One region of the Streptomyces sp. NPDC056738 genome, then DNA from elsewhere that is predicted to be linked to it. Evidence: riboswitches for the same ligand, from Rfam matches in the RefSeq annotation. Region 1 holds a riboswitch; each other region holds the start of a gene.

Region 1 (7,499 bases):
GTCGTCGGGGGTCAGCCGGTCGTAGGGGACGCCCGTGGGGGTGACCAGGACGGTGTCGCCGACGCGGACCGAGACGTTGCCGGACGTGCCGACGACCAGCCCGTCGGCGACCGTGCGCCGGGCCGTGGAGACCAGGTCGTCCCAGGCGTGCCGGAGGGTGTCCCGCGGGTCCGCCGGGGGCGGCTCGCCGGGCCCGCCCGTCGTCCGCCGGTGCTCGTGTCCGTCGCGTGCGTCCCGGTGCCGCTCAGTCATGACGCGATCCTGCCAGGCATGGCCTCTCGCGCACCGCGTGCGGGCGGGCTCCAGGACGTATACGACCCGCCAAGAGCCCACGGTTGTATGTGATTTGAGTCACATCATGTCGTCGGATCGCGGACGTCGCGCCGGTCGGACATTTGCCGCGGATCACACCCCGTGGTCGACCCGCTACGACCCCGCACCGGCCCGGAGGACCCTCACCGGGCGACCCCTTCGAGCCGTCCAGGGGTGTGATGACGGCTACAGCCTGGGCGTGACGGGGATCTCGTCATCTAAACCCCCCTCAGTTCGAGCCGCGAACCCGAGGCGCGGACCCCAAGCGGAGCACGGAATTCCGAATCCGTTCGAACCTGCCGAACCGTTCCTCCACACAAGCGGAATGAGGATCCACCGTTCAGGACACCACCCGGTCCGGCCCAGTTCATCTTCCGTTCACCCAGGTTGCCTACGGTCCACCTGCCACTGACGTCCAACAGAAGCCTGGGTAAATGGAACACATCACGCTCCTCCTCGGAATCGTGATCGTCACCGCTCTCGTGTTCGATTTCACGAACGGTTTCCACGACACCGCCAACGCGATGGCCACCACCATCTCGACCGGCGCACTCAAGCCCAAGGTCGCGGTGGCCATGTCCGCCGCCCTCAACCTTGTCGGCGCCTTCCTCTCCGTCGAGGTCGCCAACACGATCTCCAAGGGCCTCGTCGACGAGACAGGCATCCGGCCAGAGGTGATCTTCGCCGCGCTCGTCGGCGCGATCCTCTGGAATCTGGTGACGTGGCTCGTCGGACTCCCGTCCAGCTCCTCGCACGCCCTCATGGGCGGCCTGGTCGGCGCCACCATCGCCTCCGCCGGTACCGGCGCCGTGCACGGTGACGTCCTGGTCGGCAAGGTGCTTCTGCCCGCCGTCGCCGCCCCGATCGTCGCCGGTCTGGCCGCCATGCTCGCGACCCGGCTGTCGTACAAGCTGAGCGGTGGCGCCGACACCAAGGCCACCAAGAAGGGCTACCGCGCCGGCCAGATCGCCTCCGCGGGCCTGGTCTCGCTGGCCCACGGCACCAACGACGCGCAGAAGACGATGGGCATCATCACCCTGGCCCTGGTCGCCGGTGGCGCCGTCGCTCCCGACTCCGACCCGCCGGTCTGGGTCATCCTCTCCGCCGGTCTCGCCATCGCGCTCGGCACCTACCTCGGCGGCTGGCGCATCATCCGCACGATGGGCCGGGGCCTGACCGACCTTCAGCCGCAGCAGGGCTTCGCCGCCCAGACCAGCGCGGCGACGGTCATCCTGGCCTCCTCGCACATCGGCTTCTCCCTCTCCACCACGCACTCGGTCTCCGGTTCCGTGATGGGCGCCGGTCTCGGCCGCAAGGGCGGTGTGGTCCGCTGGTCCACCGCCACCCGCATGGTCGTCGCCTGGGTCCTCACGCTGCCCGCCGCCGCCCTGGTCGGCGCGCTCGCCGAATGGGTGACCGGTTTCGGCGCCTGGGGCACCACGCTGGTCGCGGTCTTCCTGGTCGGTTCCAGCTTCGCGATCTGGCGCCGCTCGCGCCGCGAGGTCGTCGACCACAACAACGTGAACGACACCGAGGAGCCCGCCGGTGTGGTGACGCAGGCCATCGCCGCGGTCACCCCGCCCCCGGCCGGCACCGTGGCCGAAGGCCTCACGGCCACCATCCCGGCTCCGGCCGAGCCCACGGCGAACCCGTCGGCGCCGTCCCGAGTGGCCTGAGAACCGAAGGAAGAAACAGCATGAGCATCGACTGGTCAGCCCTCGGATCCGTCTTCGGGGTCAGCCTCGGAGTGACCGTGGCCCTCGTCGCCCTCTTCACCCTCGGCGTCGCCGGCCTCTCCAAGAAGGAGTCCGCCCAGGGCGGTTCCGCGGTCGCGGCGGCCACCGGCGCGTACGTCTGCTTCGCGGCCTGCGCCGCGGCGGTGGCGTACGGCATCTCCCTGATCATCACCAAGTAGCCCGGCGACGGCCCGGAACCGGGCCGAGCCGAGCGGTACCGCGCGTGGGGTGCGGGACGGATCACCGTCCCGCACCCCACGCGTATGTGGGCCTGCGCACACTGTCCCTCCGCAGGTCAACAGCCAGTTGACGGCCGTTCTCGCCCCGTGGTGGACTGCCGGAGCCAAGTACGGCGGCATGAGAGGAAGCCGGTGCGAATCCGGCGCGGTCCCGCCACTGTCATCGGGGAAGAAACTCCCCGGGAGCCAGGAACTCTCACCGCCGGTCTCGTCGAACCAGGGCGTGGACACCCTGAGTGAGGACATATCGCCATGCGCGGCTGCCCGTTGCCCGTTTCGCTGAGTACGAGGGTTCCGCTCCACCCCACGGCCGGCTGACCCCGTGCGTGCCGATCGCGTCTTCGCGTACGGCGCCGCCGCCGGCCTTCTCGGCGACCTGCTGCTCGGCGATCCCCGCCGAGGGCATCCGGTCGCCGCTTTCGGGCGGGCCGCCGCGACCGTCGAACGGACACTGTGGCGCGACCACCGCGGGTGGGGCGCGCTGCACACGGCCGTCTGCGTCGGCGGCGCCACCGGACTGGCCGCGCTGGCGAGCCGTGCCGTACGCCGCTCCCCCGCCGCCTCCGTCGCCCTGACCGCCGCCGCCACCTGGGCCGTCGTCGGAGGCACCTCTCTCGGCCACGAGGCGCGGACGATCGGCGGCGCGCTCGCGGCCGGTGACCTCGGCGCGGCCCGGGAGCGGCTGCCGCACCTGTGCGGACGCGATCCGCAGGCGCTGGACGCCGACGGCGTCGCGCGCGCGGTCGTCGAGTCCGTCGCCGAGAACACCTCCGACGCCGTCGTGGGCGCCCTGGTCTGGGGGGCCGTCGGTGGTGTGCCCGGACTCGTCGCCTTCCGCGCCGTGAACACGCTCGACGCCATGGTCGGACACAGGTCCCCCCGCCACCGGCGCTACGGCTGGGCCTCCGCCCGGCTCGACGACCTGGCCGGCTGGCCGGGAGCCCGGCTGACCGCCGTCCTCGCGGCCGTGGCCGGACCCGACCCGCGCGGAGCCCTGCGGGCCTGGCGCGCGGACGCCCGCAAGCATCCGAGCCCCAACGCCGGGCCCGTGGAGGCCTCGTTCGCGGGCACGCTCGGCGTGCGGCTCGGCGGCACCCTCTCGTACGGCGGACGGGTCGAGCACCGGCCCGTGCTCAACGGCGTGGGGCGCGCCGTCCACGTCCACGACATCGAACGGGCCGTACGGCTCTCCCGGCGCGTCGGCTGGCTCGCGCTCGGCGTGAGCGCCGCCGGGCGGGTTCTGCTCACCGGGGCCGGACGGGTTCCGTTCACCAGGAAGGGGCGCACCGCATGAGCGGCGGACTGCTGATCGCCGGGACCACCTCGGACGCGGGCAAGAGCGTCGTGACCGCCGGGATCTGCCGGTGGCTGGCGCGCCAGGGCGTCAAGGTCGCGCCCTTCAAGGCCCAGAACATGTCGCTGAACTCGTTCGTGACGCGCGAGGGCGCCGAGATCGGGCGGGCGCAGGCCATGCAGGCGCAGGCCGCCCGTGTGGAGCCGACCGCGCTGATGAATCCGGTGCTGCTCAAACCGGGCAGCGACCGCAGCAGTCAGGTCGTCCTGATGGGCAGGCCGGTCGGCGAGATGAGCGCCCGCGGCTTCTTCGGGACGACCGGGTCCGCGACGGGCCCCGCGCCGGGCGCCGCGGCGCCCGGGGACCGGCTGCGCGGGGGGCGCCAGGAAGCACTCCTCGCCACCGTCCTCGACTGTCTGACGCAGTTGCGGGGCACGTATGACGCGGTGATCTGTGAAGGGGCCGGCAGCCCGGCCGAGATCAATCTGCGGCGCACCGACATCGTGAACATGGGGGTGGCGCGGAACGCGGGGCTTCCCGTGCTCGTCGTCGGCGACATCGACCGGGGCGGGGTGTTCGCCTCGTTCTTCGGGACCGTCGCGCTGCTGTCGCCCGAGGACCAGGCGCTCGTCGCCGGATTCCTCGTCAACAAGTTCCGCGGTGACGTGAGCCTGCTGGAGCCGGGGCTCGACATGCTGCACGGCCTGACCGGGCGGCGCACCTACGGCGTGCTGCCCTTCCAGCACGGACTCGGCATCGACGAGGAAGACGGGCTGCGCGTCTCGCTGCGCGGCGCCGTCCGCGAGTCCGCCGTCGCCGCCCCCGTCGGCGAGGACGTCCTGCGGGTCGCCGTCTGCGCGATCCCGCTGATGTCCAACTTCACCGACGTCGACGCGCTGGCCGCCGAACCGGGCGTCGTCGTGCGGTTCGTGGACCGGGCCGAGGAGCTGGCCGACGCGGACCTGGTCGTCGTCCCCGGCACCCGGGGCACGGTCAACGCGCTCCGGTGGCTGCGCGAGCGCGGCCTCGCGGACGCCATCGCGCGCCGGGCCGCCGAGGGGCGGCCCGTCCTCGGCGTCTGCGGCGGCTACCAGCTCCTCGGCGAGCACATCGAGGACGAGGTCGAGTCGCGCGCCGGCCGGGTCGAGGGGCTCGGACTCCTGCCCGTACGCGTGCGGTTCGCCCGGGAGAAGACGCTGGCGCGGCCGGTCGGCGAGGCCCTCGGCGAACCCGTCGAGGGGTACGAGATCCACCACGGCGTCGCCGAGGTCACCGGCGGCACGCCGTTCATGTCCGACGGCCACGGACAGGGTCTGGACGGGTGCCGGGTCGGCTCCGTCTGGGGCACGCACTGGCACGGCTCCCTGGAGTCGGACGGATTCCGGCGGGCCTTCCTGCGCGAGGTGGCCGCCGCCGCGGGCCGCCGCTTCGTGCCGGCCCCCGACACGTCGTTCGCGGCGCTGCGCGAGGAGCAGCTCGACCGGCTCGGCGACCTGATCGAGGAACACGCGGACACGGACGCGCTGTGGCGGCTCATCGAGTCCGGCGCGCCGCAAGGACTGCCCTTCATCCCACCGGGAGCACCCGCATGAGCACAGTGTTGTTGTTGTCGACCGCCGACACGGACCTGCTGGCGGCCCGTGCCAGTGGCGCCGCCTACCGGATCGGCAACCCGACCCGGGTGGACGTCACCGGCGAACTCCCCGCGCTCGTCGAGGGCGCGGACCTGGCCGTCGTGCGGCTGCTCGGCGGCAAGCGGGCCTGGGAGGACGGGCTGGCCTTCCTGAAGGCGTCCGGGATCCCGACCGTGCTGCTGGGCGGCGAGTCCGTCCCGGACGCCGAGCTGATGGCCGATTCGTCGGCGCCCGCGGGCGTGGTCGCCGAGGCGCTGCGCTATCTCGTCGAGGGCGGTCCGGCCAACCTCGGGGAGCTGGCCCGGTTCCTCTCCGACACCGTGCTGCTGACGGGCGAGGGCTTCGAGGAGCCGCACCGGACGGCCGAGTTCGGCGTCCACGGCGAGTTCGCGTACGTCGAGGGCCGGCCGACGGTCGGCGTGCTGTTCTACCGGGCGCACGAACTGTCCGGGAACACCGCGTTCGTGGACACGCTGTGCGAGGCGATCGAGGCGCGCGGCGCCAACGCCCTTCCCGTGTACTGCGGTTCGCTGCGCGGGGCCGACCCCGGCCTGTACGAGATCCTCGGCCGGGCCGACGCGCTCGTCGCCACCGTCCTGGCCGCCGGCGGCACGCACGCCTCGCAGGCGTCGGCGGGCGGCGACGAGGAGGCCTGGGACATCGGGGCGCTCGCCGACCTCGACGTCCCGGTGCTCCAGGGCCTCTGCCTGACCTCGTCGAAGAGCGCCTGGGACGCCTCGGACGCCGCCCTGTCCCCGATGGACGCGGCGATGCAGGTCGCCATCCCGGAGTTCGACGGCCGTCTGATCACCGTGCCGTTCTCCTTCAAGGAGCAGGGCCCCGACGACGTCCCGGTGTACGTCGCCGACCCCGAGCGGGCCGCCCGCGTCGCCGGGATCGCCCTGCGGCACGCGCGGTTGAAGCACAAGCCGAACGCGGAGAAGAAGCTCGGGATCGTCTTCACCGCCTACCCGACCAAGCACTCGCGCGTCGGCAACGCGGTCGGCCTCGACACCCCCGCCTCGGCGGTTCGGGTCCTCGACGCCCTCCGCGACGCGGGCTACGCCCTCACCCAGTACCCGGACAACGGCGACGAGTTGATCCACCGGCTGATCGCGGCCGGCGGCCACGACGTCGAGTGGCTGACCGAGGAGCAGCTCGCCGCCGCCCCGGCGCGGGTGCCGCTCGCCGACTACCGGGCCTGGTTCGACACCCTCGACCCGGCGCTGCGCGAGGGCATGCTGGAGGCCTGGGGCGAGCCGCCGGGCTCCCTCTACGTCGACGGCGACGACATCGTGCTCGCCTGCCTGGAGTTCGGGAACGTCGTCGTGATGATCCAGCCGCCGCGCGGCTTCGGCGAGAACCCGATCGCGATCTACCACGACCCCGACATGCCGCCGTCGCACCACTACATGGCCGCCTACCGCTGGCTGGAGAACAGTTTCGGCGCGGACGCGGTCGTGCACATGGGCAAGCACGGCACGATGGAGTGGCTGCCGGGCAAGGGGCTCGGGCTCAGCGGCGGCTGCGCGCCCGACGCCGTGCTCGGCGAACTCCCCCTGGTCTACCCGTTCATCGTCAACGACCCCGGTGAGGGAACCCAGGCCAAGCGGCGGGGGCACGCCACCGTCGTCGACCACCTCGTGCCGCCGATGGCCCGCGCCGACACCTACGGCGACCTCGCGAAGCTGGAGCAGCTCCTCGACGAGTACGCGCTGGTCTCCGACCTGGACCCGACGAAGGCCCCGGCGGTCCGCGCGCAGATCTGGACGCTGGTCAAGGCGGCCGAGCTCCACCACGACCTGCATGTCGACGAGCAGCCGGACGACGGCGACTTCGACGAGTTCGTGATGCACATCGACGGCTATCTGTGCGAGATCAAGGACGTGCAGATCCGCGACGGTCTGCACATCCTGGGCGGCGGCCCGGAGGCCGAACCGCGGGTGAACCTCGTGCTCGCGGTGCTGCGCGCCTCGCAGGTGTGGGGCGGCGCGGCGAACGCGCTGCCCGGTCTGCGCGCGGCGCTCGCGGAGCATTTCGGCCTGGTGGAGAAGGAGCTGCTGGCCGAGCCGGGTGCCCCGGTGAAGGTGCCGGTGGAGCTGAGCGACCTCGTCGCGGGCCCGAACCGTACGGCGGCCGACGCGATCGACCTGCTGGAGCAGCTCTGCCGCCGGGCGGCGCTCGGCATGGAGGAGCGCGGCTGGGACACGGCGGCCGTCCCGGCGCTCGTCCGGGAGGTCCTCGGTACCGAACTCCCCGACGCCGTCGCGGTGCTGGAGTTCGC
Region 2 (7,499 bases), on a different contig from region 1:
AGCGGCCCGCCTGCTCGGTGGGGTAGAAGTTGATGTCCACCACGCGGTCGAGGAAGGTCACCGCGGTGCGCACGGTCTCGTCGAGCCGCTCCCAGTCGATGTCACCGCCGGTCACGAACGCGCCGAGGTTGACCGAGCCCAGGTTGCAGACCGCCGTCTCCCCGTCGTCCGTGACCTCCAGGATCTCGGTGCACAGGTTCGAGGAGTGGACCGTGTGGCCCGGCTCCGCCGTCTGGTTGGCGGTCCGGTTGGCGGCGTCCTTGAAGGTCATCCAGCCGTTGCCGGTCTGCGCGAGGGTGCGCATCATGCGGCCGTAGAGGTCGCGGGCCGGGATGGTCTTCCGGGCGAGCCCGGCCTCCTCGGCCTTGCGGTAGGCCGCGTCGAACTCGTCGCCCCACAGGTCGACCAGTTCCGGCACGTCGGCGGGGGAGAACAGCGACCAGACGCCGTCCTCGTTCACCCGGCGCATGAACTCGTCCGGGATCCAGTGCGCGAGGTTCAGGTTGTGCGTACGCCGGGCGTCCTCACCGGTGTTGTCGCGCAGCTCCAGGAACTCCTCGATGTCGGAGTGCCAGGTCTCCAGGTAGACCGCGGCCGCTCCCTTGCGCCGGCCGCCCTGGTTCACCGCGGCGACCGAGGCGTCGAGCGTCTTCAGGAACGGGACGATGCCGTTGGAGTGCCCGTTGGTGCCGCGGATCAGCGAACCGCGGCTGCGGATGCGGGAGTAGGACAGTCCGATGCCGCCCGCGTGCTTCGACAGCCGCGCCACCTGGTGGTAGCGGTCGTAGATGGAGTCCAGCTCGTCCAGCGGCGAGTCGAGGAGGTAGCAGGACGACATCTGGGGGTGCCGCGTACCGGAGTTGAAGAGCGTGGGGGAGGAGGGGAGGTAGTCGAGGCGGCTCATGAGCCGGTAGAGCGCGGCGACTTCCTCCACGGAGCGGACGGTGTCGTCCTCCGCGAGACCGGAGGCCACCCGCAGCATGAAGTGCTGGGGCCTCTCGACGACCTTGCGGGTGATCGGGTGCCGGAGCAGATAGCGGCTGTGCAGCGTGCGCAGCCCGAAGTAGCCGAACCGGTCGTCGCCCTCGGCGTCGATCAGCGCGTCGAGGCGGTCCGTGTGCAGCCGCACGAACGCGGCCGTACGGTCGGCGATCAGGCCCTCGTGGTGGCCGACGGCGACCGACTCGGAGAAGGTGGTGACGCCCTGGGAGGCGGCCTCGGCGGCGATGGTGATCGCGAGCAGCCGGGCGGCCAGCCGGGAGTAGGCGGGGTCCTCGGAGATGAGACCCGCGGCCGCCTCGGTGGCCAGTTCGCGCAGCTCGGCCTCGTCGGCGCGGGCGGACCGGCCGCGCAGCGCCGCCGCGGCGACCCGGCCGGGGTCGGCGTCGGGGAGGTCGGCGGTCAGATCCGTCAGGGTCCGCAGCAGCGCGGTCCCGGGACCGTCGGTCTCCACCGGGGCCTGCTGCGCGGTCACTGAAGCCGGATCGGCTGGCGCGATGGTCACGTGGGGCTCTCCTCGCTCGGCACGGGGCCTTACGGGGGGCACGGGGCACACGGGAGCGCTTTCGGGCAGCAGCGCTCCGCGTCCACCGGCCCATTCCGCGAGGCCCGGACGTCGTCGGCACCCGGGCCGGTCGGCCGGGGCGCGCTGTCGGCAGGTCCTCGGACTGACGCGAGTACGGGCACACGCAGACGCGAACACGCACAAGTACACCGTTGCGGGACAGTTCCGGATTCGCACCGGATTCCCCTGCGGCGACAGCGACCATGAGCATACATCTTGTGCCGGGCTTCGGGACTACCCCCACATGTTGTGTCCGCTCGATGTCCGAGAGCGCTACGGAGCGTGCTGGAGCGTCAACTCGTAAGTGAGCAGCCGGATGTCGTCGAGCTCCGGGAAGGGGTTCCAGTCGCGCTCCGGAGTGCGGGTGAAGCCGATGCGCTCGTAGAGCCGGTGGGCGCTGTGCATCGTGCGCTGGGTGGACAGCACGAGGCGCGCGCAGCCCTCCAGGGCCCGTGCCCGCGCCACGCAGGCGCGCACGAGGGCCTCGCCCGCGCCCCGGCCGCGCGCCTCCCGCGCGACCGCCAGCATCCGGATCTCGGCCTCCCCCTCGTGCGCCGAGTCGGCCATGGGGCTGCCGTCCGCCGCGAACGTGACACTGCCGAGCACCCGGTCCCCCTCGGCGGCCACCAGCACCTCGGCGACGGCCGCGCGCCCCGCGACGTCCCGCAGCCTCGTGAGGTACGCGTCGCTCTCCCCGAAGTCGAGCAGCCCGTCCCCGAGATAGGCCCGGGCCGCGATCTCGCCGATGACGGGGTACTCCTCGGGCCGCGCCGGCCGGATGACGATGTCCATGCGGGCGAGTGTGCCCGACCGGCACGGCGACGGGCCGCCGGTTTTTCACCGGTGGCCCGTCGTTCACGACTGTCCCGGCACCGGCCGGTGGGCCGGTCCCGTCCCGGAGCTCGCCTAGTGGGTCGCGTCCGCCGTGGCCGGCGGGAGTTCCGTCTCGACGCCCGGATCGCCGGAGTCGGCCGTGTAGTCCCCGGGCGAGGTCTCGTCCACGCCCTCCGGGGCCTTGAGCGCCCTGAGGACGAAGGTCAGGACGACGGCCACGGCCACGTTCAGGACGAACGCCGTCAGACCGATGTAGCCGATCTCCCCGATGCCGGGGATCTCCTTCGAACTGCCGCCGAAGTGCTTCTGCGTCGGGGAGGCCACGCCGTAGGCGGCGATCGTGCCGTAGAGCATCCCGACCGCCCAGCCGCCCAGCAGCGCCCAGCGGTGGAACCAGCGGGTGAACAGACCGCCGACCAGCGACGGGAAGGTCTGCAGGATCCAGATGCCGCCCAGCAACTGGAAGTTGATCGCGACGGTCTTGTCCATGGTCAGGACGAAGACCAGCGCGCCCACCTTCACCAGCAGCGAGACCAGCTTGGAGACCCGGGTCTCCTGGCGCGGGGTCGCGGCCGGGTTGAAGAAGTCCTTGTAGATGTTGCGGGTGAAGAGATTCGCGGCAGCGATCGACATGATGGCCGCCGGGACGAGCGCGCCGATGCCGATGGCGGCGAAGGCGACGCCCGCGAACCAGTCGGGGAACATGTTCTCGAAGAGCTGGGGGATGGCGAGCTGGCCGTTGGTGACCTTCACGCCCGCCGCGATCGCCATGAACCCGAGCAGGGCGAGCAGGCCCAGCATCAGCGAGTACAGCGGCAGGATCGTGGTGTTGCGGCGGATCACCTCCCGGCTGCGGCCGGACAGCGTCGCGGTGACCGAGTGCGGATACATGAACAGGGCCAGCGCCGAGCCGAGCGCGAGGGTGGCGTACGTCCACTGGCCCGCCTCGGCGGGGACGACCCCGCCGGCGCCCGCGGCCGTGTACTTGGCGCCCGCCGCCTTGAAGATCTCGTCGAAGCCGCCCAGCTTGATCGGGATGTAGATGATCGCCACCGCGATCACGATGTAGATCAGGGTGTCCTTCACGAACGCGATCAGCGCGGGTGCCCGCAGCCCCGAGGAGTAGGTGTACGCGGCCAGCACGCCGAAGGCGATGAGCAGCGGCAGGTCCTTGACGAACCAGTTGGTGCTGTCGCCGCCGCCCACGCCCATCACGTCCAGGACGGCCTGGATGCCGACCAGTTGGAGCGCGATGTACGGCATGGTGGCGAGGATGCCGGTGACGGCCACGGCGAGGGACAGGCCCTTGGAGCCGAAGCGGCCGCGCACGAAGTCCGAGGTCGTCACATAGCCGTGGCGGTGGGAGACCGACCACAGGCGGGGCAGGAAGGTGAAGATCAGCGGATAGACCAGGATCGTGTACGGCACCGCGAAGAATCCGGCCGCGCCCGCCGCGTAGACCGCCGCCGGCACCGCGACGAAGGTGTACGCCGTGTAGAGGTCGCCGCCGAGCAGGAACCAGGTCACCCAGGTGCCGAAGGACCGTCCGCCCAGGCCCCATTCGTCGAGGGTGTGCTCGTCGGCGGCCCTGCGCCAGCGTGCCGCCAGGAAGCCCATGACCGTGACGGCCAGGAAGAAGAAGATGAAGACGCCGAGAGCGACGCCGTTCACACCGTCGTTCATGCTTCCGCCCCCTCCTTCACGGAGGTGCGGGCCCGCTGGTCACGCTTCCACAACTGGTAGGCGATCACCGTCAGCAGGGTGGAGAGGGGTACCCACAGCAGTTGGTACCAGTAGAAGAACGGGACACCGATGAACGCCGGGTCGGTCTTTGTGTAGGAGCCGACCCACAGCATCGCCACGAAGGGCGCGAGCAGACAGAGGGCGATCACCACTCGTACCGGTGTCACCACGGGTGGTTTCACTTCGGGCAGGTCTGACATCGGGCGACTCCGTCCCCTCATCGATCACCTGGGTAACGCGCAGGCAATCTAGGGGACGGTCCGGCTTTAGGGAACACCGCAGCACGGACGGTGTGTGGAGGGTTCGTGTCGGGCACGGGGGTGTGTCCCGTGCCCGTGGACGGCTCCCGGTCGCTCAGTCCTGCGGGCGCTTGAGGCGGGCGACGAACTTGTACCGGTCGCCCCGGTACACCGAGCGCACCCATTCCACCGGCTCGCCCTGCCGGTCGAGCGAGTGGCGGGAGAGCATCAGCATGGGCAGGCCCACGTCGGTGCCGAGCAGTCCGGCCTCGCGCGGGGTGGCCAGCGAGGTCTCGATGGTCTCCTCGGCCTCGGCGAGGTGGACGTCGTACACCTCGGCCAGGGCGGTGTAGAGAGAGGTGTACTTGACCAGCGACCTGCGCAGGGCGGGGAAACGCTTGGCGGAGAGGTGGGTCGTCTCGATGGCCATGGGCTCGCCGCTGGCGAGGCGCAGCCGCTCGATGCGCAGCACCCGGCCGCCGGCGGTGATGTCGAGCAGGCCGGCCAGGGCGTCGTCCGCCGTGATGTAGCCGATGTCCAGGAGCTGCGAGGTCGGTTCGAGTCCCTGGGCGCGCATGTCCTCGGTGTACGAGGTCAGTTGGAGCGCCTGGGAGACCTTCGGCTTGGCGACGAAGGTGCCCTTGCCCTGGATGCGTTCGAGGCGCCCTTCGACGACCAGCTCCTGAAGGGCCTGCCGCACCGTGGTGCGCGAGGTGTCGAACTCGGCGGCGAGGGTGCGCTCCGGCGGTACCGGCGTACCGGGCGGCAGCGTCTCCGTCATGTCGAGCAGGTGCTTCTTGAGGCGGTAGTACTTGGGCACGCGCGCGGTACGGATGGGCGCCCCACCCTCGTTCTCCGCACTGCTGACGTCGGTGCTCATGCTCTGCCTTCCCGGCTCCGGATGCCGAAGCGACCGCCATGTCGTCGGCCACGGCTCACATCGTGGCACGGCTCGTCGTGCGGGTGTTCCCCGCACGCTCCGTGATCCCCTCTATATACCGTCGGCGTACCTGTTGGTCTAGTCCATCGCGAGGGGACGGTGCCGTCGAACTCGGTGCGGACCGGCCGGAAGTGGTTCCTTCGCAGGCCGCGAACGGGTCCGTAATTTGTGCCGCTTGGCTACTTAAAGGTCCTTGCATATGTAGGTCCCATAACGGCCGACTGGACGGGCTTACACACCCTTGACACCCCCCTAGGTCTAGGCCAAGCTCCCGGTACTGGTCTACACCATTGGTCCAGTCCCGGCCCCACGGGCGGTACACGGCGTATGTCACCGCGGGGAGCAGGGGGGTTTGTGGCATCCCTGAGGAGGGTGGCGTGAAGCGCAAGCTGATAGCCGCGATCGGTATCGCGGGCATGATGTTCTCCGTCGCGGCGTGCGGCAACGACGACAAGTCCGGGGGGTCGGACAAGGGCGCGGACGCCAAGGAGCTGACGGTCTGGCTCACGGTCGACGCGCAGAACAACTGGCCCGAGCTGGTCAAGCAGGCCGACACGGCGATCGAGGCGAAGCACCCCGGCATCAAGATCAAGCACGAGTACTACGGCTGGCCGGACAAGAACACCAAGCTCGACGCGGTCCTCGCCACCGACAAGGCGCCGGACGTGGTCGAGATGGGCAACACCGAGATGCTCGGCTACATGGTCAAGGGCGCCTTCGCTCCCCTCGACGCCTCGAAGTTCGACAACTCGGCCGCCTGGCTGGACGGACTCAAGGAGTCCGTGACCTACGACGGCAAGACCTACGGCGTGCCGTACTACGCCGGTGGCCGCGTCGGCAACTGGCGCAAGGACGTCGCCGCCTCGGCCGGCGTGAAGTCCACGCCGAAGACGTACGCGGAGCTCACTTCCGACCTGGACAAGATCCAGAAGAAGCAGGGCGCCAAGTTCAGCGCCTGGTACCAGCCCACCCGTGACTGGTACGCGGCCATGTCCTTCGTCTACGACGCCGGCGGCTCCATCGCGAAGGAGGAGGGCGGCCAGTGGAAGGCCAACCTCTCCTCGCCCGAGTCGGTCAAGGGACTCAACGAGTTCAAGACCATCGTCGACAAGTACATGCACGGCGACAAGACCAAGGACGAGTCCGACCGTTACATCGTCTACGGCCAGGGCAAGTCGGGCATGATCTTCGGCGCCGCCTGGGAGGGCGCGACCGCCGAGGACCCGAAGAGCGACAAGACCGGCAAGCTCAAGGGCAACCTCGAGAACTTCGTGATGCCCGGCCCGTCCGGCAAGAACCTCCCGGTCTTCCTGGGCGGCTCCGACCTCGCCGTCCCGGTGAAGTCGAAGGCGCAGACGGTCGCCGCCGAGTGGATCAACGCGTTCACCGGCGCCAAGGGCCAGAAGGTCCTGATGGGCAAGGGCAACCTGCCCAACAACAAGACCGACCTGGTCAGCCTGCAGAGCGACCCGAAGACGGCCGTCCCGGCCACCGCCGCCGAGTCGAGCTGGTTCGTCCCGATGGCGCCGGGCTGGGGTCAGGTCGAGAAGGCCCAGGTCCTGCAGACCATGCTGCAGAACATCGGCACCGGCAAGAAGTCCGTCGCGGACGCCGCGAAGGAAGCGGACGCCGCGATCGACAAGGTCATCAACACCAAGTGACCTGAGAGCAGGGCCCCGTCGGTCCTCCTTCACGGAGGGGCGGGGCCCTGCCTCCCGTACGGCCCGGCCCCGGGGCTCGCCCCGGACGCCCGGCCGTACGGGCCTTCGCTTTCGCCTTCGCTTTCGTACGACCTGAGGGACCGCTGAGGAGCGCGCGATGAGTGCCGCAGACACGACCACCCCCGCCAAGGTGCCGCCGCCGCGGCAGGCACCACCACCGGCCGCCGTGACGGCGCCACGCGCCCGGCGGACCCGGGGTGCGGCGGCGGCCCCCTGGGCCCTGCTCGCCCCGTGCCTGCTGATCCTCGCGGTCGTCCTCGGCTATCCGCTGGTGCGCCTGGTCACGCTCTCCTTCCAGAAGTTCGGGCAGTCCCAGCTCTGGGGCTTCCAGCCGGCCGAGTCGGTCGGCCTCGACAACTTCACGAAGGTGCTCTCGGACGACGAGTTCTGGCAGGTGGTCGTCCGCACCGTCGTCTTCGCCGGCGGGGCCGTCGTCTTCACGATGGTCATCGGCATGC
Region 3 (7,499 bases), on a different contig from region 1:
TCTCGGTGCGCGACGGCGACGGCCCGGACGCGGGGGAGTGGACCGAGATCCTGCCCCGCACCCGCCTCCAGCCCGACACCAACCACCGCTTCACCCTCGCCGCACCCGCCGTCGCCACGCACGCGCGCGTGGACATCTTCCCGGACGGCGGCATCTCCCGCCTGCGCCTCTTCGGCTCCCTGACGGAGGAGGGCGCGTCCCGCCTGACGGCACGCCACCAGGAACTGGGCGGCTGAGCGGCCCGGTTCGGCCCGCAGCCGGGCACACCACGGGGGACTCCGCTCCTCCGGAAGGGGCTCCCCCTTCCGGAGGAGCGGGCTCAGCGCATGCCGGGGCCGCCCCCGATCGGATCCTCGCTCGTCATGCCGCGTGTCCGCCGTCCACCGCGAACTCCGCCCCCGTGACGTATCCCGCCTCGCTCCCCGCCAGGTACGCGACGAGCGACGCGACCTCGTCGGCGGTGCCGAAGCGGCCCACGGCGGTCAGCGCGCTCTGGCCCGGCGCGTACGGGCCGTCCGCCGGGTTCATGTCGGTGTCGACGGGACCGGGATGGACGATGTTGGCGGTGATCCCGCGGCCGCCGAGCTCCCGCGCCAGCGCCTTGGTCAGGCCGACCAGCGCGGACTTGCTCATCGCGTAGAGCGTCCCTCCCGGACCGGGCACGCGCTTGGCCATGCAACTGCCGATCGTGACGATCCGCCCGCCGTCCCCGAGATGCGGCGCGGCCGACCGGGAGGCCAGGAAGACGCCCCGGACGTTCACGTCGAGCACCCGGTCCACGTCCGCCGGGGTCAGGGACTCCAGCGGACCCAGGACCCCCACCCCCGCGTTGTTGACGAGGACGTCGAGCCGCCCGAACTCCGCGACGACCCGGTCCGCGACCGTGCCGGACTCCGTCGCGTCGGAGGCGTCCGCGCGCAGGGCCAACCCCCTGCGCCCGAGCGCCTCGACACCCCGTACGACGTCCTCCGCGGCCTCCTTGCCGCTCACATAGGTGATGGCCACGTCCGCGCCCTCGCGGGCCAGCCGCAATGCCGTCGCGGCCCCGATGCCCCGGCTCCCGCCGGTCACGAGGGCCACCTTGCCGTCCATGTCTCGCTGAGAGGTCTGAGAGGTCTGAAGGGTCTGAGAAGTCATGAACCCATCCCAGCCGCCGCGGCCGCGGGACGCTGGCGGCGAACGGACACCGACATCGGCGGATGACATGATGACCGGCGACATAGGGCGACGGCGGAACGAGGAAGCCGGTGTGAATCCGGCGCGGTCCCGCCACTGTGACCGGTGAGCGCGCTCCGGCATGCCACTGCCCCGACCGGGGTGGGAAGGCGGAGCGCTCGGGGATCCGGGAGCCAGGAGACTCACGCGGTCGCCTCCTCGATCGACACCGGGGCGGATCTCCCCGGGAGGGGAGTGGTGCGCTGTGCCCAAGACGCCGGCGGAAGAGATGTCGGGGGAGTCCGCGGCGGTGCGCGGACCCGTGCCGTGCCGGGTCGTCGTGTGCCGGGACTGCTGCTGCGGCAGTCCCAAAGTGACCGGGGTGGACCACGCCGCACAGACCGCGCGGCTGCGCGCCGAGGTACCGGTGCGCGTCTCCGAGTGCCTCGACGTGTGCGACCAGGCCAACGTCGTCGTCGTACAGCCGTCCGCGGCGGGCCGGGCGGCCGGCGCGCGGCCCGTCTGGCTCGGACTCGTCAACGACCCCGAAGCGACCGAGGACATCGTGACCTGGGTACGCGCCGGCGGTCCGGGCGTCGCTCCGCCGCCGGACATCCTCGACCTGTACACCTTCACCCCGCCGGGGCGCCCGGCCGACTCCTGAGCCTGCGCACGCAGGGGCCGGCCGACCCGCCCCGGGGCGCCGAATGCGACGCCCCGGGGCATTTTGACGCCGTGTCAGGACGCAACGGGCCAAGGCCGTTTGCGTCCAGTCGATCTCTCTTCCACCCCGCCTGACCTGCGGCGAAAGTAGTTCTTGCCACCGGGCGACCCGCCCGGGACGACCTCCACGGCTGCACCTGCAGGGCAGCCGGGCGGTCGGTGACGTGCCTTCGCCCGTACGACTTCCACGCCGCAGGAGAGATCATGAAGTTCAGCCACGCCGTCCGCCGTACCACCGCAGCCGTCGCCGCCGTCGGCGCGATGTCCCTCGGCATGGTGGCCACCACCGCCGGCGCAGCACACGCCGTCGCGTCCTGCTCCGGGGACGTGTCGATGTACGGCACGCTCTCGGACGGCCGGCTGACGTACACGCAGATCGCGCCGGACACCGGCAACCGCGTCAAGACGCTCATCGGCCCGAACCTCGGCTTCACGCCCAAGGCGATGGCGACGCTCAACTTCAACACGGTCCTGGTCACGTCGACCACCGGCGACCTCTACCGCGTCGACATCCAGACCAACAACACCTCCCTCGGGGTCGCGGGAGTCGTCAAGATCTGGGACGGCGGCTGGACCTTCGACAAGATGGTCTACGACGGAGCCGGCCACCTCTACGGGACCGTCGACGGCCAGCTCCACCAGTACGTCGTCTCCCAGCCCAAGCCGGCGGGCTCGGAGCACATAGGCCAGCACGTCGTGATCGACACCGGCTTCGTCCTCAAGACGCTCGCCGCCGCGGGCGACGACCGCATCGTCGCCTCGACCGCCGACGGCCGGCTGCTCAGCTACAAGATCAACGGAGTGGACGACTGGGACCTCTCCGTCCTCAAGGCGAGCGGGTGGTCGGCGGTCGACTCGCTCTCCTCGCCGGGCGGCGGCCTCTACTACGGCCGCACCAACGGCGGCATGTACTGGTACTCCGACGCCGACCCGACCGACGGTGACGGCGGCGACATCACGTACCACTCCGACGACCCGGTGGACGCCTCCGGCTGGACCCAGAGCCTGTTGTCGGCCTACGCCAACAACTGCGCCTACGTGCCGGCGGCGCCGCCGAAGTCCGTCCAGGGCGGCACCATCTACCGCAGCGAGGTCATGGACCGGGCCAAGAACTGGTACAACCGCAACGTCCAGTACGACCAGGGCGCCTCCGCCGTGGACGTCGACGGCGACCACTCCTACCGCACCGACTGCTCCGGCTTCGTCTCCATGGCCTGGCACCTCACCACCTCGCTGACGACCGAGACGCTGCCCAGCGCGAGCACGCAGATCAGCAAGACCGCCCTCCTGCCCGGCGACGCGCTGAACGACTACTCCGAGCACGCCGTCATCTTCGCGGGCTGGAAGAACCAGGACGCGGGCACCTTCTACTACTACTCCGAGAGCAGCCCGGCCACGGACATGAACTACTCGACCGCGAACATCAACAGCGGTGACATCAGCGGCCACCCGGCCTCGGACTACGTCGCCCTGCGCTACAAGAAGATTGCCTGACACCCCACTTGACGCCTCGAAGGCCCCGCCGATCCCCGGCGGGGCCTTCGAGGCGTTCGCGCGCCCTGGGAGACGTCTGCCCTGCTCCGGCCCACGCCGAAAAGGGCGGTGCCCCTCGCCACGAGGGGGCACCGCCCTTTTCGGACTGGCGGACTGGCGGACTGGCGGACTGACGGGCCGACGGGCCGCGGCAGCGGCGAGCCGCAGCCGTACGCGGCGGGCGGGCTACTGCCAGCCGGCGTCCGTCGGAGCGACCTGCCAGCCGGCGTCTGCCGGAGCGACCTGCCAGCCGGCGTCGGAGGCGAGAACGGAGGAGGCCGGAACCGCGTCCGCCGTGGACCGGTGCGTGACCACCGGCGCGGCGAGAGCCGCGGCGACGACGAGGGAGGTGACCGCGGCGGCCTTGGCGATGCGGGTACGAAGCATGGCTGTTTCCGTTCCTTCCGGGACGAGATGCGGTGTCCGGCCTGGTGTCGCGCCCCGCGGTGGCGCTCTCCTCGGCCGGTGACTCATAGGTTCGTCGCAGCTCAGGCCAGAGGAAAGGGTTCACGGATGGACGGAAGCGGCCTTGGACCGATGCGTCCAGGCAGGCCGTTTCAGTCCACCGGCTGCGGCTCGAAGGCCAGGGGCATCAACGGCACCCCGGCACCGGTCGGCCGCGCCCCGGCCAACTGCGGTACGACGCGGAGCAGTCGGCGGGTGGCCCGCACCGCTCGTTCCTCCGCCTCCTCCAGCGTGTCCGCCAACAGGTAGAAGCCAAGGGTGAGTTCGACCGCCGAGACGGTGTGCACGGCGACGTGCTCGACACCGTCGCGGGGCACGATCGCCGCTCGCACCAGAGTTCTGATGTTCGGTGGCGGCTCGTCGCCGTACGGCAGTTCCAGATATGTGTGGACCAGGTACATGCGGTCCAGAATCTCAACGCGATGCGCCGACAAGTCGGCTCGCGTGATGGCCAGTTGAGGCCTTGGCCGGTTTGGTCCTTCCCCCTGTGGCGATCCCCGGTCCTCTGCGAAGATCATCGTGGGACAGGGGAGGGTCTGTGGAAACTGGGGGGAACCGGATGCTGACCGCACTTGGACTCGATACGGCCGCGGAGACGGTGTACCGCGCCATGCTCAGAAGTCCGGCAGCCGGTGTCGCGGCCCTCGCCGACACCGTGGGACTGTCCGGGGACGAGGTGCGCGACGCCCTCGACACGTTGAGCGAGCTGGCCCTGGTGCGCCCGGCCGCGGGGGACGCCGGCCGGCTCCGGGCCGTCTCCCCGGACATCGGCATGGAGATCCTGATGGGCCGCCAGCAGGCCCAGTTGGCGGCCCAGCAGCAGCGCCTCGAATCCTCCCGGGCCGCCGCGGCCCAGCTCATCTCCGAGTACGCCGAGCTCCGCCCGGCCACCAGCCATCCCGGGGTGGAGCAACTCGTCGGCCTCGACCAGATACGCGACCGGCTGGCCGTACTCACCCGCGAGGTGCGCGAGGAGTTCCTGGCCTTCGCCCCGGGCGGACCGCAGACCGCGGAGAACATGGCCGCCTCCCGGCCCCTCAACGAGGACCTGCTCGGCCGCGGGGTGCGCATGCGCACGATCTACCTCGACAGTGTCCGTACGAACCGGCCCACCGTCGAACACGCCACCTGGCTGGCCCGGCTGGGCGGCCGGGTCCGCACGGTGCCGTCCCTGCCGACCCGGATGATCCTCATGGACCGGGAGACCGCCATGATCTCGGTCAGCAGCGACGACACCGCCGCCGGCGCCGTCCTGCTGACCGGCCAGGGCACGCTCACCGCCCTGTGCGCGCTCTTCGAGACCACCTGGGAATCCGCCCAGCCGCTCGGCGAGACCGTCCCCACCGACCCGAACGGACTCACCGGCCAGCAGACGACCACGCTGCGGCTCCTGGCCGAGGGCCACACCGACGAGGCCATCGCCAAACGGCTCGGGGTCTCCCACCGTACGGCCCGCCGGATCGCCTCCGAACTCATGGAACGCCTGGACGCCCGAAGCCGCTTCGAGGCCGGCGTGAGGGCCGTCCAGCAGGGCTGGCTCCCGCCGCGCCCCTGAATCAGCGCTCCTGAACCAGCGCTCCTGAACCCTTGCCCGGGGGCCGCCGGCCGGTCGGGCGATGTCCGAAGGCGGCGGCCCCGGAAACCGGGACCGCCGCCTTCGCCGGTCAGCGGACGCGGTTCGTCCAGCCGACCTCGACATAGGTCGTGCGGACCACCGGGTCGGCTCCGGCGGCGCCCCTTTCCAGAACGCGGCTCGTGTCCGGGTCGAGGACATAGCGGAGGGAGTACGGGACGGACACGGGCTTGAAGCCCGGCTTCTCCACCCGCGTGGACCCGCGGAAGACGATCTCCGTGCCCGTACGGCCCCGGCTGTCCTTTACTCCGGACTTCACGGTCAGACCCGGTGTCCTCGCGACGATCCGAAAGAGCGCGGAGCGCAGCTCGGGGCCCGCCGGTGACGTCTCCAGCAACGACAGGACCTGCTCGAACCGTTCCTCGGGGTCCTTGGAGAACCAGGCCTTCAGCTTCTCCGGGTCGGTGGGCAGACGGTCGAACTCCGTCCAGGACAGGCGCTTGTCGCCGACCTTCCAATTCACCGTGCTGCTACCGGACTTGCGCGGCTTCGCGTCCCCCTTGCGAACCCAGGTGGTGCCCGCCCGGGTGCAGTAGACGGCGTACGTGGCCGTCCTCCGGCCGTCCTTCGACGTGTAGTGGACCATCCAGTACGTTCCTTCGTGCGCCCCCGCCTTCGCGGAGACCTTCGCCATACCGTTCAGGAACTCCGAGGCCGACGAGACCGTCGACACCGACCTGTCCGTCACGTCCCGCACCGGATACACGGCCGCCCCCGCCGCGATCGCGGCCACCGCGGCGGCCGCCGCCAGGATCCCTCCACGCCGCGAGAGCCGGCGCCGCCGCGGTGCCGTGCCCGGCTCGTCGGGGCCGAGGACGACCACATCGTCCTCGGGCACGTCCATCGGGGGCGCGAGGGAGGCCGCCGGGCCGCCGCGTCGGGCCGTGGCGAGGGGGATCGCACCCTCGTACTCCGCGGGGGCGGGCGCCCGTGCGGCCTCGCGTGCCGCGACGAGCGCCAGGATGTCGCGTACGGCCCTGACCTTGGCGTCCGAGGGCGGCGCCACGGCTCCGGCCGCGATCAGTTCGTCGGCGCCGGGGAAGTCGAGGAAGTCGTCAGATTCGGTCTTCTCGGTCATGTCAGGTCTCCTGACAGGTCGAAGGGGGCGCCCGAGCGCAGACGGCTGCGCGCGCGGTGCAGACGGGTGCGGGCGGTCGCCGCGGGTATGCCGACCACGCCGGCGGCCTCGCTGGGCGTGAGCTGCTCCCAGGCGACGAGCAGCAGCAACTCCCGCTCCACGTCGGGTAGTCCGGCAAGGAGCTCGCGCAGCCTGGGTGCCACCGCCGCGGCGACGAGCCGGTCGTCCACCGCCTCCCAGGGATCGTCGTCGCCGGCGGCGCGCGGAATGTCCGGGCGGGCCGCCGCGTCCCGCCGCCAGTGGGCGGAGAGCACGTTCCTGGCCACGCCGAACAGCCAGGCCCGTACGGACCCGCGGGCCGCGTCGAAACCGCGGCGCGCCGCGAACGCCTGGAGCCACAGCTCGGCGAGCAGATCGTCGGCGGCGCCGGGCGCGCGGCGGGTGAAGTAGCCGTGCAGGGCCGCCGAATGGCGTTCCACCAACGGCGTGAAGGCGGCCGGGTCGCGTGCCGTGCGGCCCAGCAGCTCCTCGTCGTCCGGGCCCGATGTCATGGGACCTCCGTCTCCGGACCGCCGGCCGGCGGTCTCACCCCTTACTTGGCGGAAACCGTCGGCAGCGTTCGCGCGCCCGGGCCGGGGAGCGGCGCCGCGTCACGGTGGACGCGCCGAGCGGCCGGCCGCGGTCACACCGTCAGCCAGCCCCGCAGCGCGGCCTGCACCCCCGTCTGGAACCGGGTCTGCGTGTTCAGGGACCGCATCAGGCGGGTGATGCGGCGGCGGACCGTGTGGACGTGGACGTCGAGGCGCCGGGCGATCGCCTCGTCCTTCAGGCCGGACGCGAGCATCGTCAGCAGCTCCCGGTCCTGTTCCGTGATCTGGCTGTCCGACGGGGATCCGATGGGTACGGCCCGTT

The links. A riboswitch is a leader RNA that binds a small molecule or an ion and turns the genes downstream of it on or off. The one in region 1 is predicted to bind cobalamin.
Region 2: another riboswitch for cobalamin. It lies ahead of ACFRIC_RS20360 (ribonucleoside-diphosphate reductase subunit alpha); the one in region 1 lies ahead of ACFRIC_RS35070 (cobalamin biosynthesis protein).
Region 3: another riboswitch for cobalamin. It lies ahead of ACFRIC_RS22155 ((2Fe-2S) ferredoxin domain-containing protein); the one in region 1 lies ahead of ACFRIC_RS35070 (cobalamin biosynthesis protein).

Annotation. Positions count from the first base shown of each region.
Region 1 is NZ_JBHTZF010000017.1:79,975-87,473, reverse strand. It holds gene ACFRIC_RS35085 (class II aldolase/adducin family protein) at 1-252, opposite strand, end outside; gene ACFRIC_RS35080 (anion permease) at 747-1,988, shown strand; gene ACFRIC_RS35075 (hypothetical protein) at 2,009-2,227, shown strand; cobalamin riboswitch at 2,361-2,504, shown strand; gene ACFRIC_RS35070 (cobalamin biosynthesis protein) at 2,610-3,581, shown strand; gene ACFRIC_RS35065 (cobyric acid synthase) at 3,578-5,173, shown strand; gene cobN (cobaltochelatase subunit CobN) at 5,170-7,499, shown strand, end outside.
Region 2 is NZ_JBHTZF010000007.1:217,534-225,032, reverse strand. It holds gene ACFRIC_RS20360 (ribonucleoside-diphosphate reductase subunit alpha) at 1-1,504, opposite strand, end outside; cobalamin riboswitch at 1,636-1,785, opposite strand; gene ACFRIC_RS20355 (GNAT family N-acetyltransferase) at 1,838-2,356, opposite strand; gene mctP (monocarboxylate uptake permease MctP) at 2,471-4,081, opposite strand; gene ACFRIC_RS20345 (DUF3311 domain-containing protein) at 4,078-4,341, opposite strand; gene ACFRIC_RS20340 (GntR family transcriptional regulator) at 4,496-5,260, opposite strand; gene ACFRIC_RS20335 (extracellular solute-binding protein) at 5,698-6,981, shown strand; gene ACFRIC_RS20330 (carbohydrate ABC transporter permease) at 7,139-7,499, shown strand, end outside.
Region 3 is NZ_JBHTZF010000008.1:123,516-131,014, reverse strand. It holds gene alc (allantoicase) at 1-236, shown strand, start outside; gene ACFRIC_RS22160 (3-oxoacyl-ACP reductase family protein) at 361-1,137, opposite strand; cobalamin riboswitch at 1,235-1,360, shown strand; gene ACFRIC_RS22155 ((2Fe-2S) ferredoxin domain-containing protein) at 1,445-1,819, shown strand; gene ACFRIC_RS22150 (tachylectin-related carbohydrate-binding protein) at 2,083-3,372, shown strand; gene ACFRIC_RS22145 (hypothetical protein) at 3,598-3,798, opposite strand; gene ACFRIC_RS22140 (hypothetical protein) at 3,969-4,277, opposite strand; gene ACFRIC_RS22135 (helix-turn-helix domain-containing protein) at 4,436-5,431, shown strand; gene ACFRIC_RS22130 (hypothetical protein) at 5,541-6,587, opposite strand; gene ACFRIC_RS22125 (RNA polymerase sigma factor) at 6,584-7,138, opposite strand; gene ACFRIC_RS22120 (LuxR C-terminal-related transcriptional regulator) at 7,270-7,499, opposite strand, start outside.